2 regions of the Corynebacterium tuberculostearicum genome follow, and region 2 is predicted to be linked to the other one. Evidence: riboswitches for the same ligand, from Rfam matches in the RefSeq annotation. Region 2 holds a riboswitch; the other holds the start of a gene.

Region 1 (5,852 bases), 1.1 Mb from region 2:
GACGCTGCGCCGCGCCGCCGGCCAGGCCGCGCGTTCCATCACCAAGGTGGGGGCCGTAGCCACCTCCCTGGGCGATTTCGGTATCACCCCAGTGGTGGAAGGCCTCATCCTCGGCGGCTATAAGTATTCTGGCCTGCGCTCCGAGTCGGCCGCGGAGACCACCACTTTCACCGTGGTGGCGGAGAAGTCCGCACAAAAGGAATTCGACAGCGCCAAGATTACCGCCGAGTCCGTTCTCATCGCCCGCGACCTCGTCAATACCCCTTCCAACCTGCTCTACCCAGAAACCTATGCCGAATTCCTCTCTGCCCAAGCGGCAGAGGCCGGCCTTGAAGTCGAGGTCTTGGACGAAAAGGCGCTGGAAAAGCAGGGCTTTGGCGGCATCATGGCCGTCGGTCGCGGATCCGCCCGCCCGCCGCGCTTGGTCCGCTTGAGCTGGAAGCCGAAGAAGGCCAAGCGCCACGTCGCCCTAGTAGGCAAGGGCATTACCTTTGATACCGGCGGAATTTCCCTGAAGCCGGGCGCCAAGATGTGGGACATGATTTCTGACATGGGCGGTTCCGCTGCAATGGCCGCCGCCATCATCGCTGCGGCAAAGCTGAACCTGAAGGTGGGCATCACCGCTACCCTGCCGCTGGCAGAAAACATGCCGGGCAGCGATGCCACCCGCCCGGGTGACGTCATCACCCACTACGGCGGCATTACCTCCGAGGTACTCAACACTGACGCGGAGGGCCGCCTCGTGCTTGCCGACGCCATTGCGCGCGCCAGCGAAGACAACCCCGATTACCTCATCGAAACCGCGACCTTGACCGGCGCCCAGATGGTCGCCCTGGGTGAGCGCACCGCCGGCGTGATGGGCTCGGAAGAATTCCGCGATCGCATGGCCGAGATTGGCCGCGAGGTGGGCGAAAAGGCATGGGCCATGCCTTTGCTAGAGGAACACGAGGAATCCGTGAAGTCCGCCAGCGCCGATATCCGCAATATCAACGCCAAGCGTGAGGGCGGCATGGAATACGCCGGCACCTACCTCCAGCACTTCGTGGGCGAGGGAATCGAATGGGCCCATATCGATGTGGCTGGCCCTTCCTTCAACACCACGGGCCCTTATGGATACACCCCGAAGATGGGCACCGGCGTGCCCACCCGCACGGTGGTTGCCGCCCTGCGCGAGATTGCTGAATTAAAGTAGCACCACAACAGGCTTGTTGCGTTTAGAATCCTAGAGGCATGAAGCCTGCTTTAATCATCGTTGACGTACAACATGACTTCTGCCCCGGCGGCGCCTTAGGCACCGAGCGGGGCAATGAGGTCGCTGCAAAAATCGCCTCCCTGCAACAGGACTACGAAACCGTCGTAGCCACGCAGGATTGGCACATCGATCCGGGTTCTCACTTTTCAAAGGACCCGGATTTTGTCGATTCTTGGCCAGTGCACTGCGTAGCCGACTCCCACGGGGCGGCCATGCATGAGGCCATCGGGCCGGCGCAAGCCTACTTCCGCAAAGGTGAATACACCGCGGCCTATTCCGGATTCGAGGGCGCTGCGAACGGTACCTTGCTCGCTGACTGGTTGCGCGAGCGCCACATAGACGCCGTGGATATCGTGGGCATTGCCACCGATCACTGCGTGCGCGCCACGGCCGCCGACGCCTTGAGAGAAGGGTTCACCGTCCGCGTACTGCGTGAGTACTGCTCCCCCGTTGATGATGCCCGTGGCGAGACCGCGTTGCAGGAATTGGCCGCTGCCGGTGCCACCATCTGCTAGGCGCACGACAACGCCTACGGCCCTCGAACCGAATCTGGTTCGAGGGCCGTAGGCGTCTCTCTACAAAGTGTTTCCATGTATCAGCTAAAGCAGCCGCCCTCTGGAAACGGGAGGGGTTCTCTCTATCTCTCTCGCATGCGCTCTCTCAAACGCATGATTTAAGTATGGGGTATCGAAATTGGATTCGGGTGTCAAGTACCTGAAAGTTTCCTGTTGAAAGATGCCACCAAGGCTCCTACTACCTCACCTCGACAAATGCGTCTCCACCAAATTGGCGAAAGCTCTGCGCTACGCGAGACGATTGTTATAGGGTGATCTGCGTCCCCACGGGTGCCCGAGCACGGGCTGAGAGTGCGCTAAAGCTGCGCATAGACCGTTCGAACCTGTTTGGTTAATACCTACGAAGGAAGAGAGGAGCGCTTGCCATGACGGCTGCCCCAGAAAACCACCCTAAGCATTCCTATTCCCCCATTCACCACGACGGTCTAGAAGTTCCAGAGACCGAAATCCAACTGGATGATTCCCCACAAGGCCCCAATGAGCCCTTCCGCGTCTACCGCACGCGTGGGCCAGAATGCGCACCTGAAGTGGGGCTACCGGCCCTGCGCAGCGAGTGGATTAGCGAGCGCGGAGATACCAAAGAGTACACCGGTCGCGGCCGCGAGCTGGCTGACGATGGACGTGCCGCACAGCGCCGCGGGGCGTCTTCCCAAGAGTGGAAAGGCTCTAAGCGCCCGCCGCTTAAGGCTCAGCCTGGGCGCCGCGTAACTCAAATGCACTACGCCCGCCAAGGAATCATCACCCGCGAAATGGAATTCGTAGCACTGCGTGAGCACTGCGATCCGGAATTCGTCCGCGCTGAGGTAGCTCGCGGCCGCGCCATTATCCCTAATAATGTCAACCACCCCGAGTCTGAGCCCATGATCATTGGGCGAAAATTTCTCACCAAAATCAACGCCAATATTGGTAACTCCGCGGTTACCTCCTCCATCGAGGAAGAAGTGTCCAAACTGCGCTGGGCTACCCAGTGGGGCGCGGACACCGTAATGGATCTTTCCACTGGTGACGATATCCACACCACCCGCGAGTGGATTCTGCGCAATTCCCCAGTTCCCATTGGCACCGTGCCTATTTACCAAGCATTGGAAAAGGTCAATGGCGTGGCAGAGGATCTGACCTGGGAAATCTTCCGCGATACCGTCATCGAGCAATGCGAACAGGGCGTGGACTATATGACCATTCACGCCGGTGTGCTCTTGGCGTATGTACCGCTAGCAAGCAATCGCGTGACCGGCATTGTCAGCCGCGGTGGCTCCATCATGGCGGGATGGTGCCTTGCTCACCACAAAGAGTCATTTCTGTACGAGCACTTCGATGAGCTGTGCGAGATTTTCGCTCAATACGATGTTGCATTTTCGCTTGGCGACGGCCTGCGCCCCGGCAGCCTTGCCGATGCCAACGACGCCGCCCAATTTGCAGAGCTAAAGACTATCGGCGAACTTACCCGCCGCGCCTGGGAGTATGACGTCCAAGTCATGGTGGAAGGCCCCGGACACGTGCCGCTCAACATGATTCAAGAAAACAACGAACTCGAACAGGACTGGGCTTCAGATGCCCCCTTCTATACCCTCGGCCCTCTAGTTACCGATATCGCCCCTGGCTATGATCACATCACTTCCGCCATCGGTGCCGCCCATATCGCAATGGGTGGTACAGCCATGTTGTGCTATGTCACGCCGAAGGAGCATTTGGGACTGCCCAACCGCGATGATGTAAAAACTGGTGTCATTACTTATAAGATTGCGGCGCATTCAGCGGACGTTGCCAAGGGACATCCAGGCGCCCGCGCTTGGGACGATGCCATGAGCAAGGCCCGCTTTGAATTTCGCTGGAATGACCAATTTGCGCTCTCCCTCGACCCCGAGACCGCTCAGGCCTATCACGATGAAACGTTGCCTGCTGAGCCAGCAAAGACCGCACACTTTTGTTCCATGTGTGGGCCGAAGTTCTGCTCCATGCGCATCAGCCAAGACATCCGCGAGATGTTCGGCGGGCAAATGGCCGAGCTGGGCATGCCGACGCTGGGCGACCAGGTCCGCGCGGCAGCCCACGGCTCAGCACCAGAGGAAGGTATGCAGGAAAAATCCGCCGAATTCCGCCGCAACGGGTCTCAAATTTATTTACGCGAGGATGCTGACCTAGCTTAGCTCTCGCCCTGTATCGGGATTTTCGCCGCGCTCAAATCGGGCGCGGCGTTGCCTTTGCTCTTCCCTTTTGCGCAAGATGCGCTGCCTTTCCATGCGATCGCGCATTCGCTGCGGATAGCCGGTTTCTTCTACATCATAAATATCGCAGCTCAATAGTTTGGCCACCGCATCTATGCCTTTCGGCCCGCCAATACGGCGCCGGATAAAATCGCCGTTTTCATCCACAACGACAACGGACATCTCATTAACTACCGTTTCCGGCTCCACAAAGGCTTCTACAAAAGCCTTTCCGGCGGCCCACTGTTGCAGATCCTGCGCGTCTTCCGGGCGGACGGTCTCCCCCGGTCCGCGGGGTGGTCGCAGCGACGATCTGGACTTATTGCGGCGGAAAGGGTTGAACATAATTGCCTAGCTTACCCGGAAGGAGGGTAGTTACTAACCCCACATCTGCACGAGGGTGAGCATCACGCTGTAAGATTGTCGGGTAGCGATAGAACACTTCCAACTTTCGAGGAGTCTTATAACTCATGGCGAACTCCGTTGAGATGCCCGAGCTGGGCGAATCCGTAACCGAAGGCACCATCACGCAGTGGCTGAAGTCCGTCGGCGACACCGTCGAGGTCGACGACCCATTGCTCGAGGTCTCCACCGATAAGGTCGATACTGAAATCCCCTCCCCCGTAGCCGGCACCATTATTGAAATTAAGGCTGACGAGGATGACACCATCGAGGTTGGCGAAGTCATCGCCATCATCGGTGACGAGGATGAGGCAGGCTCCGCATCCAACGACTCCTCCGCTGATAAGGGCGAGGAAGAAGCAGAAGAAAAGAAGGAAGAGCCGAAGGCTGACTCCTCCAACGGCGACTCCGGCGACGCAGCCGACGTGGAAATGCCAGAACTCGGCGAATCCGTCACCGAGGGCACCATCACCCAGTGGCTCAAGTCCGTTGGCGACACCGTCGAGGTAGACGAACCACTGCTCGAGGTCTCCACCGACAAGGTCGACACCGAAATTCCTTCCCCAGTAGCAGGCACCCTGGTAGAAATCCTCGCCGACGAGGACGACACCATCGAGGTCGGCGAAGTCATCGCCCGCATCGGCGACGAAAACGCCACCGCATCCTCCTCCGAGGCCAAGCCAGAGCCACAGGAAGAAAAGAAGGAAGAGCCCAAGGCAGAAGAAAAGGAAGAGGCGAAGGCTGACTCCTCCAACGGCGGCTCCGGCGACGCAGCCGACGTGGAAATGCCAGAACTCGGCGAATCCGTCACCGAAGGCACCATCACCCAGTGGCTCAAGTCCGTTGGCGATACCGTCGAGGTAGACGAGCCACTGCTCGAGGTCTCCACCGACAAGGTCGACACCGAAATTCCTTCCCCAGTAGCAGGCACCCTGGTAGAAATCCTCGCCGACGAGGACGACACCATCGAGGTCGGCGAAATCATCGCCCGCATCGGCGACGAAAACGCCACCGCATCCTCCTCCGAGGCCAAGCCAGAGCCACAGGAAGACAAGAAGGAAGAGCCACAGGCCGAAGAAAAGGAAGAGAAGAAGCCAGAACCGAAGGCTGAGGAGAAGAAGGAGTCCAAGCAGGATTCCTCCCTGAACACCTCTGCCAAGGTCAATAACGGCGACAACGTTCCTTATGTCACCCCACTGGTACGCAAGCTGGCTGAAAAGCACGGCGTAGACCTCAACACCGTTGAGGGCACCGGCGTGGGCGGCCGTATCCGCAAGCAGGACGTGCTCGCCGCTGCTGGCGAGGGCGATGCACCTGCCAAGTCTGGCGCACAGTCCGATAACTCCCCTCGCGCGCGTTGGTCCACCAAGTCCGTGGATCCGGCCAAGCAGGAGCTCATCGGCACCACCCAGAAGGTCA
Region 2 (5,852 bases):
TGAGGTTCCGGAGGGCTCGGTTGAGGATAAGGACGGCGACGGCCTTGGCGATACCGGTGTTACCGATAAGGATCCGGAGGACGGCGAGGCTGATATCACCGATGGCCCGCTGACCAATGACACCGATAACGACGGCATCCCGGATGCGGTTGACCCGGATATCGATGGCGATGGCGTCAACAACTCTGACGAGAAGGCTGCCGGTACGGACCCGTACGACCCGAAGACTAAGGATAAGGACGGAAACAAGACTCCGGACGGTGAAAAGGACACCGATGGTGACGGTAAGTCCAATGCTGAGGAGTCTGACCCAACCGTTGATGAGTCCAAGGACTCTGATGGCGATGGCATCCCGGATATCATCGATAAGGATGATGAGGATGGTCCGAAGGGTGATAAGGACGGCGACAAAATCATCAACAAGGAGGATCCGGACGCTGATGGCGACGGTGTTTCCAACGATGATGAGAAGGAAGCTTGCCTTGACCCGCTGAACCCGGATACCGATGGTGACGGCACCAATGATGGTGACGAAGACACCGATGGTGACGGTAAGACCAACGCTGAGGAGTCTGAAGTTCCAGAGGGCTCGGTCAACGACGAGGACGGCGACGGCCTTGGCGATACCGGTATTACTGACAAGAACGACAACGGTGTTGCGGACCTAGTAGAGAATTCGGATTCGGACACGGACGAGCCGAATTGGAACGACTCTAAGACGACTCCGGGTGAGTCCGTAGAGATTGACAAGGATCCTAATTCCGGTGACGTTAAGCCTGGCACTACCGTTGAGGTAACTGACGGTCCGGGTACCGCTGAGATTGATGAAAACGGCAACATCACTGTGAAGCCGAATGAGGATGCCAAGCCTGGCGACAAGATTGTCGTTGAGGTCAAGGATCCTGAAGGCAAGGTGATTGACACTGTTGAGGTCGCCATCGAAGAGAAGGATGAGTCTGGTTCCAGCATTACTGATGGCTCCAGCATCCTGGATGGTTCTTCCAACGTTGATTGGGAGCGCTGTGCTCCGGCTGCTGCCGGCCTTGGCTTGCCGCTGCTGTTCCTGCTGCCGATTGGTCTGGCTTCCCAGATGAACATCCCGGGCTTCTCCCCGCTGGTAAAGCAGGTCTCTGCACAGATTGATGGCATCAACCGTCAGCTGGGTCAGAAGAATGCTCAGCTGCAAAAACAGCTGGGTATCTTCAATGGCCCGCTTGCAAAGCAGGCTAACCAGATTGACCTGATGCTGAAGAAGGTTAGCCCAGAGGCTGGCCGCATTGGTGGCGGAATTGCTCTGGCTGCGGCTGGCGCACTGGCACTGGGATTGCTCATCAACTCCTGTGCTCCGGGCGCTGGTTCCTCCAGCTCTTCCAGCTCCTCCAAGTAATCGTGAGTGCGGGATCGTTTAGAGTCTTGCACTTCCGCGCCACGGGAAGGGCGTAATCTTCCCACCGATTAGGGAACGGTATTGGCCGTTAGCCCAGTACAGTCCGTAGCGATTGCTGGTGCTAACGGCCTATCGTCTTCTTACGTCTGATTGCTGATTGCGCTGGTGATTTTGGCTGGGCAATTGACCTCAGATCTTGACCCTGCGTGGCGTTTGTTGGCGCTCCGCAGGGTTTCATTGTTTTGGGTGGCTTTGGTGGAGGGTGGTGAGCATCTGGGTCGCGCTGTGGGGAAGGTGCTCGTTCGGTGCTGGGTAGGTAGACAAGTCTCGATGATGTGGCTGAACCTTATGCTGCGTGCGGGGTGGTAGTAAGGGGTAGGGGTGTTGGGACTTGCTAGGATGAGTACAGCTTTTGGTCAGGAACGCGCATACGTCTGTGTGGCTCGTGACTGAGGTTTGATAATTGCACAAATCACGGGTGCTTTTGCCTGTGCTGACACTGAGCTCGTTGAGCAAGGTAGAGGCTGAGATGCCACAGAAGTTGTGGCGAACCGTTGAACCTGATCCGGATAATGCCGGCGAGAGGGAGGAAATTATGACTACTAATACACGTGTGTCTGCAGCACCGAAGCGCAGCTTGAACTGGCGCGTGGTCGATATTGTGGTGGCGTCCGTTTTGGGCGTGGCCTGTGGTTTCGTGTTCCTGGGGTGGAATGCGGTGGGCTATGCCTGGTTTGAGGCCATGGATGCCGTGACTCCGGGCCTGGGAGGCATTGCTACTGGTATTTGGCTTATCGGTGGCGTGCTGGGTGGCCTGATTATTCGCAAGCCGGGTGCGGCTGTCTATGTGGAGGTTCTTGCCGCAACCGTTTCTGCGGTGCTGGGCTCCCAGTGGGGCTTTAGCACCCTGTACTCCGGCCTCGCGCAGGGCATTGGTGTGGAGATCATCCTGGCAATTTTCCTCTACCGTAGGTTTGGTCTGGGCGTGTCTATCTTGGCCGGCATGGCTGCCGGTTGGGGTGCTTTTGTTCTGGAGCTGTTTCTCTCCGGCAACCTGGCTCGTAGCTTTGAGTTTAAGATTATTTACCTGGCTACGCTGAGCGTTTCCGGTGCCATTTTGGCCGGTGCGTTGGGCTATTTTGTGGTCAAGGCGTTGGCGAAGACCGGTGCCTTGGATCGCTTTGCCGCAGGCCGTGAACAGCGCGCTTAGGGCGTGTTGTTTCGGTGTCTGATTTTTCAACGCTGGCGGGAAATGCCACCAAGATAACCGCCCGTGGCTTTGGGTGGACCCATGCGGGACGAAAGCAGCCGGCTTTGGCCGATATTGACTTGGTCATTGAGCCAGGCGAGCGGGTACTGCTGTGTGGTGACTCGGGATCGGGTAAGTCCACTTTGCTGGCCGCGATGGCAGGAGTGCTCGGCTCCGATGAGGAGGGAACTCGCACAGGCGAGATTCTTCTTGAAGACTCCACCGGCATGGTGGAGGAACCGGGGCGCTCCATCCCGGTGGGGTTGGTGCTCCAGGACCCAGACTCGCAGGTGATCTCCGCGCGCGTAGGCGATGACATTGCATTCGGCTGTGAGAACCTGGCTTACCCGCGTGAGGATATTTGGCGTCGAGTAGCGGCTGCCAAGGAGTTGGTGGGGCCTTTTGTACCGCTGGATTTTCCCACTGAGAGGCTTTCTGGTGGCCAAAAACAGCGTTTGGCGTTGGCCGGTGTCATTGCGATGGGCGCGGGTGTGGTGCTGCTGGATGAGCCCACGGCCAACCTGGATCCAGCCGGCGCGCGCGATGTGGTGCGAGCGGTCTCTAGGCTGGTGGAAGAAACCGGCGCGACGCTCGTGGTGGTAGAGCACCAGCACGCAGCGTGGGACGGTGTGCTCGACCGCGCAGTGGAGCTGGACCGCGGGCGCATCGTAGCGGATACTTCCTTCGCGGAGGTGGCCCAGCGCCGCCAGGTCTCCGGCCTGCTGCAGGCGCGCCGCCTCAGCGAGGCCGAGCTTGCGCAGCGCGAAGCCGCGCTGTGGAGCACCGACCTCGTCACGCGTTATGGGCCACCACGCACGATTGCGCTGCCGGCGGGAGCATCCACGGTCATTACCGGGCCGAATGGCGCGGGTAAGTCCACCTGGTTGATGACCATGGCCGGGTTGCTGCCGGCTAAATCCGGGGAAATTGGGGTGGCCGATTTCGTGCGACGCGGGGTCAAAGGGTCACCGCTCCGCTGGAAATCACGCGAGCTAGCGGACCGCATTGGCTTTGTCTTCCAGAATCCGGAGCACCAATTCGTCGCCCGCACGGTGGCCGAAGAGCTGCGCGTTGCGCCCAAGGTAATGCGCGCGGACCCGCCGGAGGAAAGGATCGCGCAGCTGGTGGAATCACTGCGCCTGCAACATCTCTTAGACGCTAACCCGTTTACGCTCTCGGGCGGCGAGAAACGACGCCTATCTGTGGCCACTGCCTTGGTGACCGCGCCGTCGGTGCTGCTCTTGGATGAGCCCACCTTTGGGCAAGACCCTCAGACCTTTGTGGAGCTGGTGCGCTTGCTGCGGCAATTGGCGGATGACGGCATCACCATCGCCTCCATTACCCATGACCCGCTATTTATCCAGGCCTTGGGGGATCACCGAGTGGAGGTGCGCGGTGCCTAATCTTTTGCACGGGGCTAATCCGCTTAGCCGCATCTTTTTGATGTTTATCTGGGTTACCCCACTATTGGCCTCCATTGACTGGATCTCGGCTGCGGTATCGCTGACGCTTACCCTGATCCTCGCGCCGCTGTGCGGGGTGTCATGGGGGCAGCTACTAAAGGGCGGTTGGTTCCTCTTTCTCATTGCACCGATTTCTGGCATCTCGATGCTGCTATATGGCGAGCCTGGTGGCACGGAGTACTTCAGCTGGTGGCTTATTACGGTCACACAGAACTCGCTGACCCTCGCGATCGCCATTACGCTGCGTGTCTTTGCAGTGGCCCTACCCATGGTGGTCCTAGCCCGCGATATTGATCCGACCGAATTGGGAGATGCCCTATCGCAGATCCTGAAGCTACCCTCGCGGTTTGTTATTGGTGCGGTGGCCGGTGTGCGTATGATGACGCTCTTTCAATCTGACTGGCAGTCGTTGGGTATGGCGCGCAGGGCGAGGGGGCTGACGGACGTCGGCAAGCTGAAGCATCTGCTTACTATGTCCTTCGGGCTTTTGGTCATCGCGCTGCGCCGCGGTGGCAAGTTGGCCACGGCTATGGAGGCGCGCGGATTTGGTCGTACTCCACCTGGAGGAAGGGCACGGACATGGGCGCGCGAGTCCCGCCTGCGGGCCCGCGATGGGTGGATTATGGCCCTAGGTACTGTCTTCGCTTTCGTACCGGTGGTAGTTTCGGTACTCACTGGGGCCTGGAGATTCTTCGGCCTATAAACCGCGAAAGCAGTGATTGAGCGACCATGGACTTTGATAGCCAACTAGAGCGCCTTTTAGAGGACGTCGTCAAGCTGGCGGCAGCCAGAAAGCGTGCCTTCAAGCCGGTGACCGTACTTATCGACGGCCCTTCGGGCGCCGGAAAAACCTGGACTTCCGCCGCGCTGGCCGAGCGCACCAATTGGCGGGTAGTGCACCTCGATGAGTTCTATCCCGGCTGGCACGGGTTGGACAAGGGCTCTGACATGGTGGCAGAGCAGGTGTTGCGCACCATGAACCCGGGCTATTGGCGCTGGGATTGGGAGGCAGACGCCCCTGGAGACTGGGCAAGTCTGGACGTCCGCGATGACCTTATTGTCGAAGGCGTGGGCTCGGTAACCCCGGCCAATATCGCAGCAGCAAAGGAGAGGGGAGCGGTGGTAAGCGTGCTTATCGATGGCCCCCGGGACCAACGCCGCGAACGCGCCATCGCCCGCGAGCCTGACTACGAGCAGTGGTTTGAAACCTGGGAAGAACAGGAAAAGGACTACTTTGCCACCAAGGCCGCCGAGGCGGACCTGGTCTGGGAATGGTCCTAGCAGGAGGAAGGACCTGGTTGCGTTTTGTATCAAGCGCGATCGGTTTGCTACTCTAAACCTCAGTTCACTACGCGTGCCTTTCTAGGCGCGCGGTGAAGAGTCTGATCCTTTACAAAGCACCGGCTTTGGAAAGAGTTCTGGACATGCGGCAGCGCCCCGGGAAAGAGCGCCTATTTTGGCATGTTTGGTTCCTTTCTTTTGGCTTCGGTGCGATTCGACAGAAAGACTGTTAAATGCCAACTATTCAGCAGCTGGTCCGCAAGGGCCGCCACAGCAAGCGTTCTGAGGTGTCTACCGCTGCGCTGAAGGGTTCCCCGCAGCGTCGCGGTGTGTGCACCCGTGTGTACACCACCACTCCTAAGAAGCCGAACTCCGCACTGCGTAAGGTTGCTCGTGTTCGCCTGACCACCGGTATTGAGGTTTCCGCCTACATTCCGGGTGAGGGCCACAACCTGCAGGAGCACTCCATGGT

Evidence for each region. Region 2 has a riboswitch for thiamine pyrophosphate ahead of I6J28_RS00945 (ECF transporter S component). Riboswitches for the same ligand answer to the same signal wherever they lie in the genome.
Region 1: linked by a shared signal. The riboswitch ahead of thiC (phosphomethylpyrimidine synthase ThiC) and the one ahead of I6J28_RS00945 (ECF transporter S component) in region 2 are both predicted to bind thiamine pyrophosphate.

Annotation. Positions count from the first base shown of each region.
Region 1 covers NZ_CP069791.1:1,235,210-1,241,061, reverse strand. The annotation lists gene I6J28_RS06010 (leucyl aminopeptidase) at 1-1,192, shown strand, start outside; gene I6J28_RS06005 (isochorismatase family protein) at 1,231-1,767, shown strand; TPP riboswitch at 2,084-2,194, shown strand; gene thiC (phosphomethylpyrimidine synthase ThiC) at 2,193-3,974, shown strand; gene I6J28_RS05995 (oxidoreductase) at 3,966-4,376, opposite strand; gene sucB (2-oxoglutarate dehydrogenase, E2 component, dihydrolipoamide succinyltransferase) at 4,502-5,852, shown strand, end outside.
Region 2 covers NZ_CP069791.1:171,944-177,795, reverse strand. The annotation lists gene I6J28_RS00950 (YPDG domain-containing protein) at 1-1,387, shown strand, start outside; TPP riboswitch at 1,852-1,993, shown strand; gene I6J28_RS00945 (ECF transporter S component) at 1,983-2,597, shown strand; gene I6J28_RS00940 (ABC transporter ATP-binding protein) at 2,612-4,039, shown strand; gene I6J28_RS00935 (energy-coupling factor transporter transmembrane component T family protein) at 4,032-4,802, shown strand; gene I6J28_RS00930 (hypothetical protein) at 4,829-5,380, shown strand; gene rpsL (30S ribosomal protein S12) at 5,614-5,852, shown strand, end outside.